3 regions of the Peribacillus frigoritolerans genome follow, and region 2 is predicted to be linked to each of the others. Evidence: riboswitches for the same ligand, from Rfam matches in the RefSeq annotation. Region 2 holds a riboswitch; each other region holds the start of a gene.
What was found. Region 2 has a riboswitch for S-adenosylmethionine ahead of ABOA58_RS22750 (methionine ABC transporter ATP-binding protein). Riboswitches for the same ligand answer to the same signal wherever they lie in the genome.

Region 1 (4,255 bases), 2.3 Mb from region 2:
TAATAACGAAGCTATTTTCTTCATTTGAAATTCCTCCTGAGTAATGAAATGTATTGAATCATTGAAAAAATGACTGATCCTATCGTTTATTAACCATGTATGAGACTTTGTCACCAACCATTTGAATGAGTTGCACAAGGCAGATCAGCACGACGATCGTCGTGATCATGACTGTGTTGTCATAACGGTAATATCCGTACCGGATGGCCAGGTCGCCAATTCCGCCTCCGCCGATTGTGCCTGCCATTGCTGAGTAACCGATAAGCGAAATGGTCGTTAATGTCAGTCCTTGAATGATTCCCGGTTTTGCCTCTGGAAGAAGTACATCCTTAATGATCATCCATGGAGTGGCACCTACGGCTATTGCAGCTTCAATCACTCCTCTGTCTATTTCACGTAATGCCGTTTCAACAATCCTTGCAAAAAAAGGTATTGCGGATACGGAAAGGGAAACAGAAGCCGCTCTTGGCCCTATCGTCGATCCCGTAAGCAGGTCCGTTAAAGGAAGGAGGGCGACCAAGAGAATGATGAACGGGATTGAACGGACAATATTGACAGCGAAACCGAGAGATCGATTCACGATGCTATTTTCAAAAAATAAATTCCTGGTTGTCGTAAACAGCAATACTCCAAGCGGTAAACCGATCAGCAGGGCTACTGCAAGAGAAACGCCGACCATATAAATCGTTTCAAGAAAGGCTTTATTAAGATCAGGTAAAATATTCACGATGGGATTAAGCAGTGACATGTTTTAACACCTCCACAGAACTGGATCGATTTTTTATATATTCCAATGCCGAATGAATTTGGGCGGCATCGCCAATTAGCTCGATGATTAAAATGCCTAAAGGAACATCCTGGATATACTCAATTTTACCGTGTAAAATATTACCCTTTACTGCATGGGATTGGAGAGTATCCGAAAGAATCGACTCACCGGCGGTTTGCCCTTCGAATTGAATTTTAATAATGGTACCTTCACTTTCTTCAATCAAGTGCGAAGGGAGTTCGAAATCCAGTACACTGCTAATGAATTGCTTCGTTAACTCCTGCTTAGGCTGTGAAAATATTTCATAAACGGGTCCTTCTTCAATTACCCGGCCATCCTGCATGACAGCGACTCGGTGGCATAGTTCTTTGACCACTTCCATTTCATGTGTAATCAACACGATGGTGATACCAAGCTCACTGCTTATCTTTTTCAATAACTGTAAAATCGCTTTTGTAGTTGTTGGATCAAGGGCTGAAGTCGCTTCATCACATAATAGTACAGTGGGGTCATTTGCTAAGGCTCGAGCTATGCCGACCCGTTGCTTCTGTCCACCGCTAAGCTGTGCCGGATAGACATCTTTCTTATCGCTGAGCCCTACGATTTCCAACAATTCCAATACACGTAACCTGATTGCGTCCTTCGATCGATGCGCCGCCTTTAAGGCGAAAGCGACATTTTCATAAACGGTTTTTGAACTGACCAGGGAAAAATGCTGGAATATCATTCCGATTTTTTGGCGTTGCTTACGAAGCTCTTTACTTGATAAAGAGGTTAAATCAATGCCGTCGATGATGATATTCCCACCTGTCGGTCGTTCAAGCAAATTCAAGCAGCGGAGTAATGAGCTTTTTCCAGCTCCGCTGTAGCCGACAATTCCATATACTTCGCCAGTTTGGATGGTCAAAGATACGTTATCCACTCCGATAACTCGGTTTTTCTTCGAGACGTATTCCTTTCGGACTGAACGGATTTCAATCATGAGCTTTCCCCCTTAAACATTAAAAAAGCTGCCTCTATCATTCAGAAAGAGGCAGCGAAATCATATCTCGTCTTATCTTTCAGAATTCAATCATTCTGCAGGAATTGGCACCGTTCCCTAAGGGCGGTTGCCGGACATCACAGGGCCTGATCCCTCCGTCACTCTTGATAAGTAATTTATTATTTTAGAATATTTCAAGTTTTATAATATAATCTATATTATTTGTAAAATCCGACAATGTCAATCGTTTCTTTGATTTTTTTTGTCGTTAAATTTGGTACAGTCCTTTAAAACGATTCATGGAAAAAGGGCTATTATGCAATAATCCAGCATTTACATCCAGGCTATTTATTCCAATATTTCCTTGTCAAAAAGGTAAAGTGGTACTACATTTATTATAGTAAAGTTAAAAAAAGGAAGGTAAAACTATTTTTGTACAATGATGGGGAGGCAATTGAATGATAGAAATTAAGTCGATAAATGATGTGGTTTGTGTGCACGGGACTCCTGGCGGGAACAAGTCGGGGATGAGTGTTAATGTTTTTTTAACGGATGGACTATTGATAGATACTGGCGCACAGATTTTATTGGAAGAGCTTATTCCGTTCTATGAGTCCGCAGACTTCGACTCAGTGGCCCTGACTCACTATCATGAAGACCATACGGGGGGCGCTGCCTGGATACAGGAACATAAAAAGGTGCCGCTTTTCATTCACCCGATGTCGGTTGAGGTTTGTGCAAGGGATGCTGTATATCCTGAATATCGCAAAATTTTCTGGGGGAAGAGAGACGCCTTTAAAGCTGAGCCGCTAGGGGAGGCCATTCATTCACGCACCCAAACGTGGGAGCCGATTTTTACCCCCGGCCATGCGAAGGACCATATGGTGTATTTGAATCACAGTAATGGCATGCTCTTTTCAGGAGACCTTTTCGTAACACCAAAGACAAAGCTTGTCTTACGGGAAGAGTCTGTCCCGGTCATCATCGATTCCATAAAAAGATTACTTCAATATGACTTCGGGGAAGTGTTTTGCTGCCATGCTGGGCATGTCCCTGATGGGAAGGAAATGTTCGGGAAAAAGCTGGATTATTTGGAAAACCTCCAAGGTGAAATTTTACGCTTGCATTCTCAAGGGCTGACCGTACATGAAATCCAGCAGGTCGTTTTACCGAATCGCTATCCCCTTATCGAGATATCTGGGCATGAATGGGATTCAGAGCATATCATTACATCGATATTAAACGAAAATATTTTGAGTGCAAGGGAGAATCGAACTATTTGAATGTTAACGGTCTGACTGATATAAAGGAGAGCTCTCCATAAGAGAGCCCACATAATTCATTTATTGATATTGGGATCTGTTTCATCATAAAAATCATGTGCTTCTTCGATGTTCTGAAGGTCAGCGACTTCATACACATTTCCGCCCGCCATTCCTTCATTGATGATACGGTCGATATCAAGGTAAACGGAGTCCTTGCCATCATATTCGGTATCCTTCAAAAATGTCATTTTTTCTTTATCCAAAATAAATCCCTCCTAGCCTTTTCTTTAGTTTAGGCAAAGGAGTTTTTTTTATTCTGTTTAGGGATTTCATGAATGTAAAGGCGGTTCATTCATATACATGGAAGATCATTAAATCATGTATCATGCTTTTGAGTTTGGCTTCATCTGTTTCGGAAGGCGGATTGGCTGTCCACTCGATGGATCCATCTTTATGATACAAGGCTTGGATTGCCTGCTTGTTGAAATAAAAGGAAATTTTCCATCCTGGCAGATTCTTATGCAGTGGTGCCCATTGAAAATGAGTAATCATATGTATTACCTCCATATATACAGTTTCTCATTTAATTATAATGGAAAACGGCAGCTGGAGGTGTTATTTAATTGTCAGGCTGGGGAAAGTTAATTCAATAAAAAGATTTTTTAAATGCAAAAGCCTGTTTGTTTCAATTTCCTCCTCATCGAATTGCATGGGCTTTGAGTTCACTTCGTATATGAAGAGCGAGCCTGATTCGTCTTCCCCTATATCCATGGAAAACTCTCCGAGAAATCCGATTTTTTTTGATAGTATCTCTCCGCTTTTTTGGGCGATTTTCGCTAATTTTCGATTCAGGCTTCTTGATTGCAGGACTTGATAAGGAAAAATCTTACCCCCTTGGGGAGTGTGGGTGGTGATTTCCTGGGTTTGTGACATCCTTACCGCTTTGCCGGTCACTTTATAAAAACCTTTTTCATAATGGACCAGAATCCGGTAATCATAACGATGTCCAAAAAGTTTTTTTGGTATGATCGCCTGTTGAGCAAGGTAGCTCCTTTTTAATAGCTCCCTTTTTTTTGTTTCCCAGAATGACGTGAAATCCGGGAAGGACTCACTATGCTTTAAGCTATTGAACAATAGTGTATCATCATCATTTTTGATTATGGTATAAATGCCTTTACCTTGGCTTCCTTTGCAGGGTTTAAGGTATATATGCCTGTAGGTCTCCAGGAAAGCATCAAG
Region 2 (4,255 bases):
ACGTGATAACCAATCGATTGCATTGCCCAATACTCCTGGAATCGTACCGTTGTATTCAGGTGTTACCCACAAGACTGCATCTGCTTCGGCCACTTTACATTTAAATTCTTTTACAACTAATGGAGGGTCATTTTCAATATCTTGATCATAAAAAGGTAAATCCCGAATGTTCAAGATTTCGAGATCGAACCGATCTTGATATCTAGATTGAATATATTTGGCAAGCTTAAGGTTGTAAGACTCTTTACGGATACTTCCCACTATTGCAACAACTTTCATCTTCAATACCTCCAATGATTTTTATAATGGATAATCATGTAAATATGTTCCACTTACCTATTATAATTGGAATATAAATGAAAGGGAAAAAGGATGCTTGGGAAAAAGTTGAGTTGGAGCTGAATAAACAAAATTCCTCTCGAACATTCATACCCTGCAAAGTTAGACTCAAAAATTATATGTGCCTACCCAATCCCCATTACTAGACCTCTCCCAACAATATTGCATTTGTTTTTAATTTAATATTATGGCCATTCCTATAGGGATTAAGGCAAAATCCTTTCAGAAAAAATGAAATAAGACGCTTGTAAAAGTAAATAATGAAATATCATAAAAAGTGTAAGTAAAATGAGTTTATTTGCTTGATAACTATTTCACTAAAATAATAGGGGTGGGTAAAGTTGATCTTTCGGACCATTGATACGGACAAAGACAAAGATATTATCGTTAAATTCAGGAAAGATTCCTTTGTTGTAAGTTTTGGAACTGAAGCTGGTTTTGGAGATGAAAATACATATCTGCAACGAATGGAAGAAAGGGTCCGCAAATTTCCTGGGGGACAGGTGATCCTTGAAAATGACCAAGTACCGATTGGACAAATGGAACTTCGAATTCGGGGGTATGAAGGAACTGAGATCGGCTATGTAGATCTATTTTATCTTATTCCCGAATATCGCAGTAAAGGCCTTGGCAAGGAATTGGTTCGCTACGCAGAAAACTTTTCAGGCAATTTAATGTATCCGAATACCATTTAAGGGTTTCTCCGGATAATCAAAGGGCGATTCGTTTATATACGAATTCAGGCATGATGAAGATAAGGGAGGAAAGTCAAAAACACCTTGTATGGAGAATGAGCAAATCAATATAAAATATAATTTTTAATTATATTAATATAATTTTTAATTATATTAATATAATTAAAAATTATCAATTCACTATACTGTGAAAATATTTTAAACGGTGAAAAATATGGTTGACTTTAGAGAAATTAGAATATATAGTGAAGGACATAATTAAATATAACGTTAATTCTTATCAAGAGATGTGGAGGGACTTGGCCCTATGATACCTCGGCAGCGGGTTTTTACTTTTGTAAAAATACTGTGCTAATTCCAACGGACGAAAGTTTGAAAGATAAGAAGGAGCTTTTCTTAGATAATTAAATTAAGAGTTTACTCTTTTTTATGTCTAAAAGAGGCCTCTTCTGTCTGACGACGGAAGAGGCCTCTTTTGTTTATTCAAAATGTATATGGTTATTTGGAGAATTGGTGCAATTACTCGTGAGTTTCGAATTTAACCCTATCATTATGAAACTTTGCAAAGCTCTTCTCACTGGATAATGAATTCGTACAAATAAACAACATGGGGGAGATTGGATGATTGAGTTTCAAAATGTTAAAAAGGTTTATCAAACAAAGAAACAGACTGTCGAGGCTTTGAAGGGCATTAATTTGACAGTGGAAAAGGGGGATATATTCGGTGTAGTCGGTTATAGCGGGGCCGGAAAGAGTACGTTGATCAGGCTGGTCAACTTGCTTGAAGATCCTTCAGATGGTTCGGTGATTGTTGGGGGCAAGGATTTAATCAAATTAAGCCAGAAGGAATTACGGGTAGAAAAGAAAAAAATCGGGATGATTTTTCAGCATTTCAACTTGCTAAACTCCAAGACTGTTTTTGATAACATTGCTATGCCGCTGGTTTTATCGGGAACTCCGGCTAAGGAAATCAAAAACCGTGTAGGCGAGCTGTTGGAGTTCGTTGGCTTATCGAGCAAGGCGAAGAGTTATCCGGATCAATTATCGGGAGGTCAAAAGCAGCGGATCGGCATTGCGAGAGCTTTGGCTACGAATCCATCGATCTTATTGTGTGATGAAGCTACGTCGGCATTGGATCCACAAACAACGAGTGCCGTTCTGCAGCTCTTAAAGAAAATTAATAAAGAATACAATATTACCATTCTGCTAATCACTCATGAGATGTCTGTCATCAGGGAAATTTGCAATAAGGTAGCGGTCATGGAGGGCGGATGCGTCGTTGAACAAGGTTCGGTTTTCGAAGTGTTTGCGAAGCCGCAAACGGATATTGCAAAAAACTTCGTGAGAACGGTCATACATGACGAAATTCCACAAAGTTTCCTAAAAAGCATAGGATCCCATATCCCGATTATTTGGAAAATTAATTTTATTGGGACTACTTCGGGTACTCCTTTACTTTCAACGATCTCGAAGAAATATGACGTTCATTTAAGTGTTTTATCAGCCAATATTTCTGAAATTCAGGAAACGCCTTTCGGGAATTTGATCATCGAAGTGACAGGGAACAAAAATGAGGTGGATAAGGCTTATCAATATATTAAAGATGAGGGGATTCTCGTCCAGGAGGTGCAGATAAATGGGTAATACGCTTTGGGGAATGGAAATTACAGCAGAGCAGTTGTTGACAGCTTTCGGTGACACACTTTATATGGTAGCCATTTCATTGGTGTTTTCCGGATTGATCGGGCTTCCGCTCGGTATCCTGCTTGTCATTACAAGAAAGGGTCACATCCTGGAGAATAAATGGATTTTTAATGTATTGAACCCGATCATCAATATATTGCGGTCGGTTCCTTTCATCATCTTGCTTGTAGCAGTTATTCCGCTTACCAGAATGATTGTAGGCAGTGCGATCGGAATGAATGCGGCCATTGTTCCGCTAATCTTTTACGCGGCTCCTTATATTGCCCGGCTTGTTGAGAACTCCCTGTTGGAAGTGGACAAAGGGATCATCGAGGCCGCTCAGGCGATGGGTGCGACGACATGGCAAATCATTTATCGCTTTTTGATTCCCGAGGGACTTAGTTCGTTGATCCTAACATTTACAACAGCGACTATCGGGCTTGTTGGAGCTACGGCCATGGCAGGTGCCGTCGGGGCAGGCGGGGTCGGGGATCTAGCTTTGGCTTACGGTTATCAAAGGTTCGATACGATGACGATGGTCGTCACAGTAGCGGCGCTCGTGATCATCGTTCAATTATTGCAATCCACCGGGAATTTTATTTCAAGAAAAATCAGAAGAAGATAAAAATAACAGGAGGTAGGAGAAATGAAGAAAATCTTATTAACGATCATAGTATTGGCATTGGCCATAGTGTCTGCAGCATGCGGGAAAGAAGAAGGTGCATCAGGCGTTTCGGATGATGTGAAAACAGTGAAAGTCGGTGTCAGCAGCGGGGATACGAGAACATGGGAATACATTGTCGACATAGCGAAAGAGGAAGGGCTTAATATCGAACTGGTCACTTTCAATGATTATATCCAACCGAACCTTGCGTTAAGTGAAGGTGAAATTGATGCCAATTCATTCCAAACGGTCGCTTACTTCGATGAATTCGTTCAAGACCAAAATCTGAAATTAGAGGCCATCGGGTCGACTGTCATTGCACCTATGGGCCTTTATTCTAAAAAACATAAAGATCTTAAAAGTCTTCCGGATGGCGCTACGATTGCCGTTCCGAATGAAGCAACAAACTTTGGCCGTGCACTACTCCTTCTTCAGGAAGCTGGATTGATTACATTGAAAGAGGAATTCAATGGATCGGGTTCATTGGAAATCATTAGGGAAAATCCGAAAAACTTGAAAATCCAACCTGTTGCTGCAGGCAATACACCTCGTCTATTGGATGATGCCGATGCTTCAGCCATCAATAATAACTTTGCCGTCGAAGCAGGCCTTACTTTAAAAGATTCTTTATTCCATGAAAGTAAAACGGCGAAACCGTATATTAATATCATTGCAGTTAAAAAGGGTAATTCCGATCGTCCTGAGTTGCAGAAATTAGTGGAGCTTTATCAATCGAAAGAAGTGGAAGCGTTCATCAAAAAAACGTTTAAAGGAAACACCATTCCTGCATATGTTTCTGTAGATGAATTAGTGAATTACCAGGATGCTTGGACAAAACCAGCTAATGAAAAGTAATGGATCGATTCAAGAAAAA
Region 3 (4,255 bases), 500 kb from region 2:
TATTCTTCAAGAATGAAATCTTGAATTTCTTTAGAATGCAATACTTCTACAAGCGCTTTGATTGCTTCTTTATTTTCGTCACCTTTGTTTACGGCAATGACATTCACATATGGTGATTCCGAATCTTCAATCGCAATCGAATCTTCAAGCGGATTCAAACCGGCGTCAATCGCATAGTTGGAGTTGATCAAGACTGCATCGCCTTCGCCACTCTCATAAATTTTAGGAAGCAGGGCCGCTTCATAATCGGCATCGAATTTAAGGTTTTTCTTATTTTCAACGATGTCTTTCGTTGTAGCCGTCGTTTTATCGATCCCTTCTTTCAAAGTGATCAGGCCATTCTTTTCCAAAAGGGATAAAGCGCGTCCATGATCAGCGACAGAGCTGCTCATAATGATTGTTGCGCCTTCCGGAAGTTTATCAATGCTTTTATATTTTTGTGAATATAGGGCAATCGGCTCGATATGGATTCCGCCAGCATTAACGAAGTCATATCCATTTTCTTTAATTTGCCCCTCTAAATATGGAATGTGTTGAAAGTAGTTAGCATCCAATTCCTTATCATTCAACGCCTTATTCGGTAAAACATAGTCCTGGAATGTTTCGATTTCCAATTCGATTCCTTTTTCTTTAAGAAGCGGCTTGGCTTCCTCAAGGATTTCAGCATGAGGAACATTTGATGCCCCTACAACTATTTTCTTCGATTCTTTTTCCGTATCACTGCCGCTTTTATCCTTTTCACTTCCACAAGCAGCCAAAGCGATAGATAACACTAAAATTAATGCAAATCCTAAAAACTTTTTCATCCTTTTCATCTCCCTTTATCTTTTGTCCAATTTAGATGTAATCACATCTCCAATAATTTGAATTATGAAGACGATAATTAGAATAACGATCGTCGCTACAAGCGTAACGTCATTTTGATTTCTTTGATAGCCGTCCAAATAGGCCAGATTACCAAGCCCGCCTGCGCCGATGACCCCGGCCATTGCGGTATATCCAACCAATGCAATCGATGTTACCGTAATCCCGGAAATAAGGGCAGGCATCGACTCTGGAAGAAGGACCTTCCAAATGATCGTGCTCGTTTTTGCCCCCATCGATTTAGCGGCTTCAATTACACCTTTATCGATTTCACGAAGGCCGATTTCAACCATACGCGCATAAAATGGTGCCGCACCGATAATAAGTGCCGGCAGTGCAGCGTTCTCTCCGATCATGGAACCGACAAGCGCTTTAGTGAAAGGAATGAGCAGCACGATCAAAATAAGAAATGGAATGGAACGGAATATATTGACGACAGCACTCATGACCCCGTTGACTGCCCGGTTTTCCCACATATTACCCTTCCCCGTCAGGAACAGGATCAATCCTAATATTATGCCTATAAAAAAGGTTGCCACTACAGAGACGCTTGTCATGTAAAGCGTTTCCCTCGTAGCTTCAATAATGTCTTCCCAATCAACATTCGGCAATAATTCTTCAAGCATGAGTAATCACCTCCACGCCTACCTGCTGTGCTTTAATGAATTCTATTGCGTGGAGCATTTCATCCTCTTTGCCATCAAGATGGATAAACAATGTTCCATATGAACCGCTTCTTGTTTGGGATATCTTACCTTGAACGATATTGACATCCAACTCGAAGTTACGTACAAGCTTGGTAATCAATGGGCTTTCTGCATGATCACCTACAAAGGTCAATTGAATTACTTTGCCTGCAGGATAGCGCTCGAGCAAATGGTCCATCGTTTCTTTCGTTTCTTCCGGTTCCGTTACCTGTTGCACGAAACGCTTCGTCATTTGTTCTTTAGGATTCTTGAAAACATCAAGGACAGGACCCTGTTCAACAACCTGCCCGCTTTCCATCACGGCGACGCGATGGCAGATTTTACGTATTACATGCATTTCATGTGTTATCAAGACGATCGTCAATCCCAGGCGCTGATTGATGTCAACAAGCAATTCGAGTATGGAGTCGGTAGTCTGCGGATCCAAGGCAGAAGTCGCTTCATCACACAGCAGCACTTTAGGGTCATTTGCCAGAGCCCTGGCTATTCCCACCCTTTGCTTTTGCCCTCCGCTTAATTGTGAAGGATAGGCCTTTTCCCTGCCTTCCAGTCCGACTAACTTGATCAATTCGTTCACACGCTTGGTTCGTTCAGGTTTAGAAACTCCTGCAATTTCCAATGGGAAAGATATATTCTCCTGAACGGTCCTTGACCATAATAGATTGAAATGTTGGAAAATCATGCTGATTTCTTGACGGGCCTTACGGAGCTGAGCGCCTTTAATTTTTGAAATTTCCTTCTCAGCCACCACAACGGATCCCTCTGTAGGTGTTTCCAACCCATTGAGCATTCTGATCAAAGTACTTTTCCCCGCTCCACTGTAACCGATAATACCGAAAATCTCGCCTTTATTTATTTCAACATTCACATTATTTACAGCCTTGATCGTCTCACTGTTTCCTTTTCCTGTTCGGAACAGCTTACTGACTTTCGTCAATGTAATCATTAATCCTCACCTCTTTTATCCAATAAAACCTATGAACTTAGTTGATTTCTCTACATTATTAGTCTGTTTCTCATATCATGCAAAGGGTTTCCCCCATTAAAATAGAAAAAACCTTTCTGCATGAGCAGAAAGGCAGGTGAAGAAACAGGCCTTCCTCTCATCTTCCAAAGTGATTAAACTTTGTGTGAATTGGCACCTTTCCAAGGAAATCTCCTTGTCGGTTGCCGGGTTTCATCGGGCACATCCCTCCACCTCTCTTGATAAGAGCTAATATATAGAATATTTGTACATCATTAAGTTCTTTAGTATGGTGAAATTTTATCATAGATAAAAAAGGAGCGCAATGTATATTATTTCTAGTACACAGAAACTTTACTTAAACCGTTTTGGATGTCAAGGAGACGATATTCGTCGCTTTTTCAATTGCCTGCTCCAAATCTTCTATTAAATCGTCTACATTTTCAATCCCAATGGATAAACGGACTTGATCAGCACTCACACCCGCTTTCGCAAGACCCGCCTCATTCAATTGTTGATGGGTCGTACTTGCTGGATGGATGATCAAGCTCTTCGCATCCCCCACATTCGCTACATGGGACCATAATTCCACCGAATTGATAAGCTTTGCGCCAGCTTCGCGATTACCTTGTATTCCAAAAGTCACGACAGATCCAGCTCCCTTAGGCAAATATTTATCCGCAAGGGCTTTATCGGGATGATCCTCATCACCAGGATGTGAAACCCAAGTCACTGCAGGGTGGTTTTTTAAATATTTAATGACAGACTTGGTGTTTGACAGATGCTCTTTCATCCTTACATGCAGTGTTTCAAGCCCAAGCGTAAACTGGAATGCACTTTGGGCACTTAGCGCAGGGCCTAAATCACGAAGTAACTGCACTCGGGCTTTCGTTATGAATGCAGCAGGTCCAACTGCCTCGGCGTATACCAGATTGTCGTAGCTTGGGTCAGGCTCCGTGAAGCCAGGATAATTTGGCGAGTTCCAATCGAATTTCCCTCCATCCACGATGACACCGCCCAGCGTGGTTCCATTTCCCAGAAGCCATTTTGTAGCGGAATGGATGACAATATCCGCTCCAAAATCAATTGGTCTGCATAGATATGGTGTCGCGAAGGTATTATCAATGATCAAAGGTATTCCGGCATCATGGGCGATTTTCGCTACCGCTTCAATATCAAGCACCCTCAAACTTGGATTTCCGATCGTTTCAGCAAAAATGGCTTTAGTTCTTGGCGTTATCGCCCTTTTGAAATTTTCAGGGTCATCGGGAGAAACGAACTTCACTTTGATCCCATATTTAGGAAGAGTATTTTCAAAAAGGTTATACGTACCGCCATATAATGTAGAGGCTGAAACAATCTCATCTCCAGCAGCGGCAATATTCAGGATTGAAAGTGAAATGGCCGCCATTCCGCTTGCTGTTGCCAATCCGCCGATACCGCCTTCCAATAAGGCCATTCTTTCCTCAAAAACGCTGACCGTGGGATTATGAAGTCGTGAATATATATAACCATTCTCCTTTAGACCAAATAAATTCGCTGCATGGTCGGTGTCTTTGAACAAGTATGCATTGCTTTGGTAGATAGGAACTGCACGAGCACCTGTTTCATCAGCTTGCAGACCGCCATGAACACTCAATGTTTCGAAACGCAACTTTTTCTCTGACATATGATTTCACCTTTTTCTATGGATTTAGTTGGAATTATATGATACCTGGCC

Region 1: another riboswitch for S-adenosylmethionine. It lies ahead of ABOA58_RS06280 (methionine ABC transporter ATP-binding protein); the one in region 2 lies ahead of ABOA58_RS22750 (methionine ABC transporter ATP-binding protein).
Region 3: another riboswitch for S-adenosylmethionine. It lies ahead of ABOA58_RS25355 (methionine ABC transporter ATP-binding protein); the one in region 2 lies ahead of ABOA58_RS22750 (methionine ABC transporter ATP-binding protein).

The regions. Positions count from the first base shown of each region.
Region 1 is NZ_CP158190.1:1,273,690-1,277,944, forward strand. It holds gene ABOA58_RS06270 (MetQ/NlpA family ABC transporter substrate-binding protein) at 1-24, opposite strand, end outside; gene ABOA58_RS06275 (methionine ABC transporter permease) at 80-748, opposite strand; gene ABOA58_RS06280 (methionine ABC transporter ATP-binding protein) at 735-1,751, opposite strand; SAM riboswitch class I at 1,821-1,925, opposite strand; gene ABOA58_RS06285 (MBL fold metallo-hydrolase) at 2,210-3,034, shown strand; gene ABOA58_RS06290 (hypothetical protein) at 3,091-3,279, opposite strand; gene ABOA58_RS06295 (YheE family protein) at 3,365-3,568, opposite strand; gene ABOA58_RS06300 (YheC/YheD family protein) at 3,632-4,255, opposite strand, start outside.
Region 2 is NZ_CP158190.1:4,610,357-4,614,611, reverse strand. It holds gene ABOA58_RS22760 (NADPH-dependent FMN reductase) at 1-279, opposite strand, end outside; gene ABOA58_RS22755 (GNAT family N-acetyltransferase) at 681-1,034, shown strand; SAM riboswitch class I at 1,309-1,420, shown strand; gene ABOA58_RS22750 (methionine ABC transporter ATP-binding protein) at 1,656-2,678, shown strand; gene ABOA58_RS22745 (methionine ABC transporter permease) at 2,692-3,342, shown strand; gene ABOA58_RS22740 (MetQ/NlpA family ABC transporter substrate-binding protein) at 3,364-4,236, shown strand.
Region 3 is NZ_CP158190.1:5,113,485-5,117,739, forward strand. It holds gene ABOA58_RS25345 (MetQ/NlpA family ABC transporter substrate-binding protein) at 1-806, opposite strand, end outside; gene ABOA58_RS25350 (methionine ABC transporter permease) at 822-1,490, opposite strand; gene ABOA58_RS25355 (methionine ABC transporter ATP-binding protein) at 1,483-2,517, opposite strand; SAM riboswitch class I at 2,672-2,784, opposite strand; gene ABOA58_RS25360 (O-acetylhomoserine aminocarboxypropyltransferase/cysteine synthase family protein) at 2,894-4,204, opposite strand.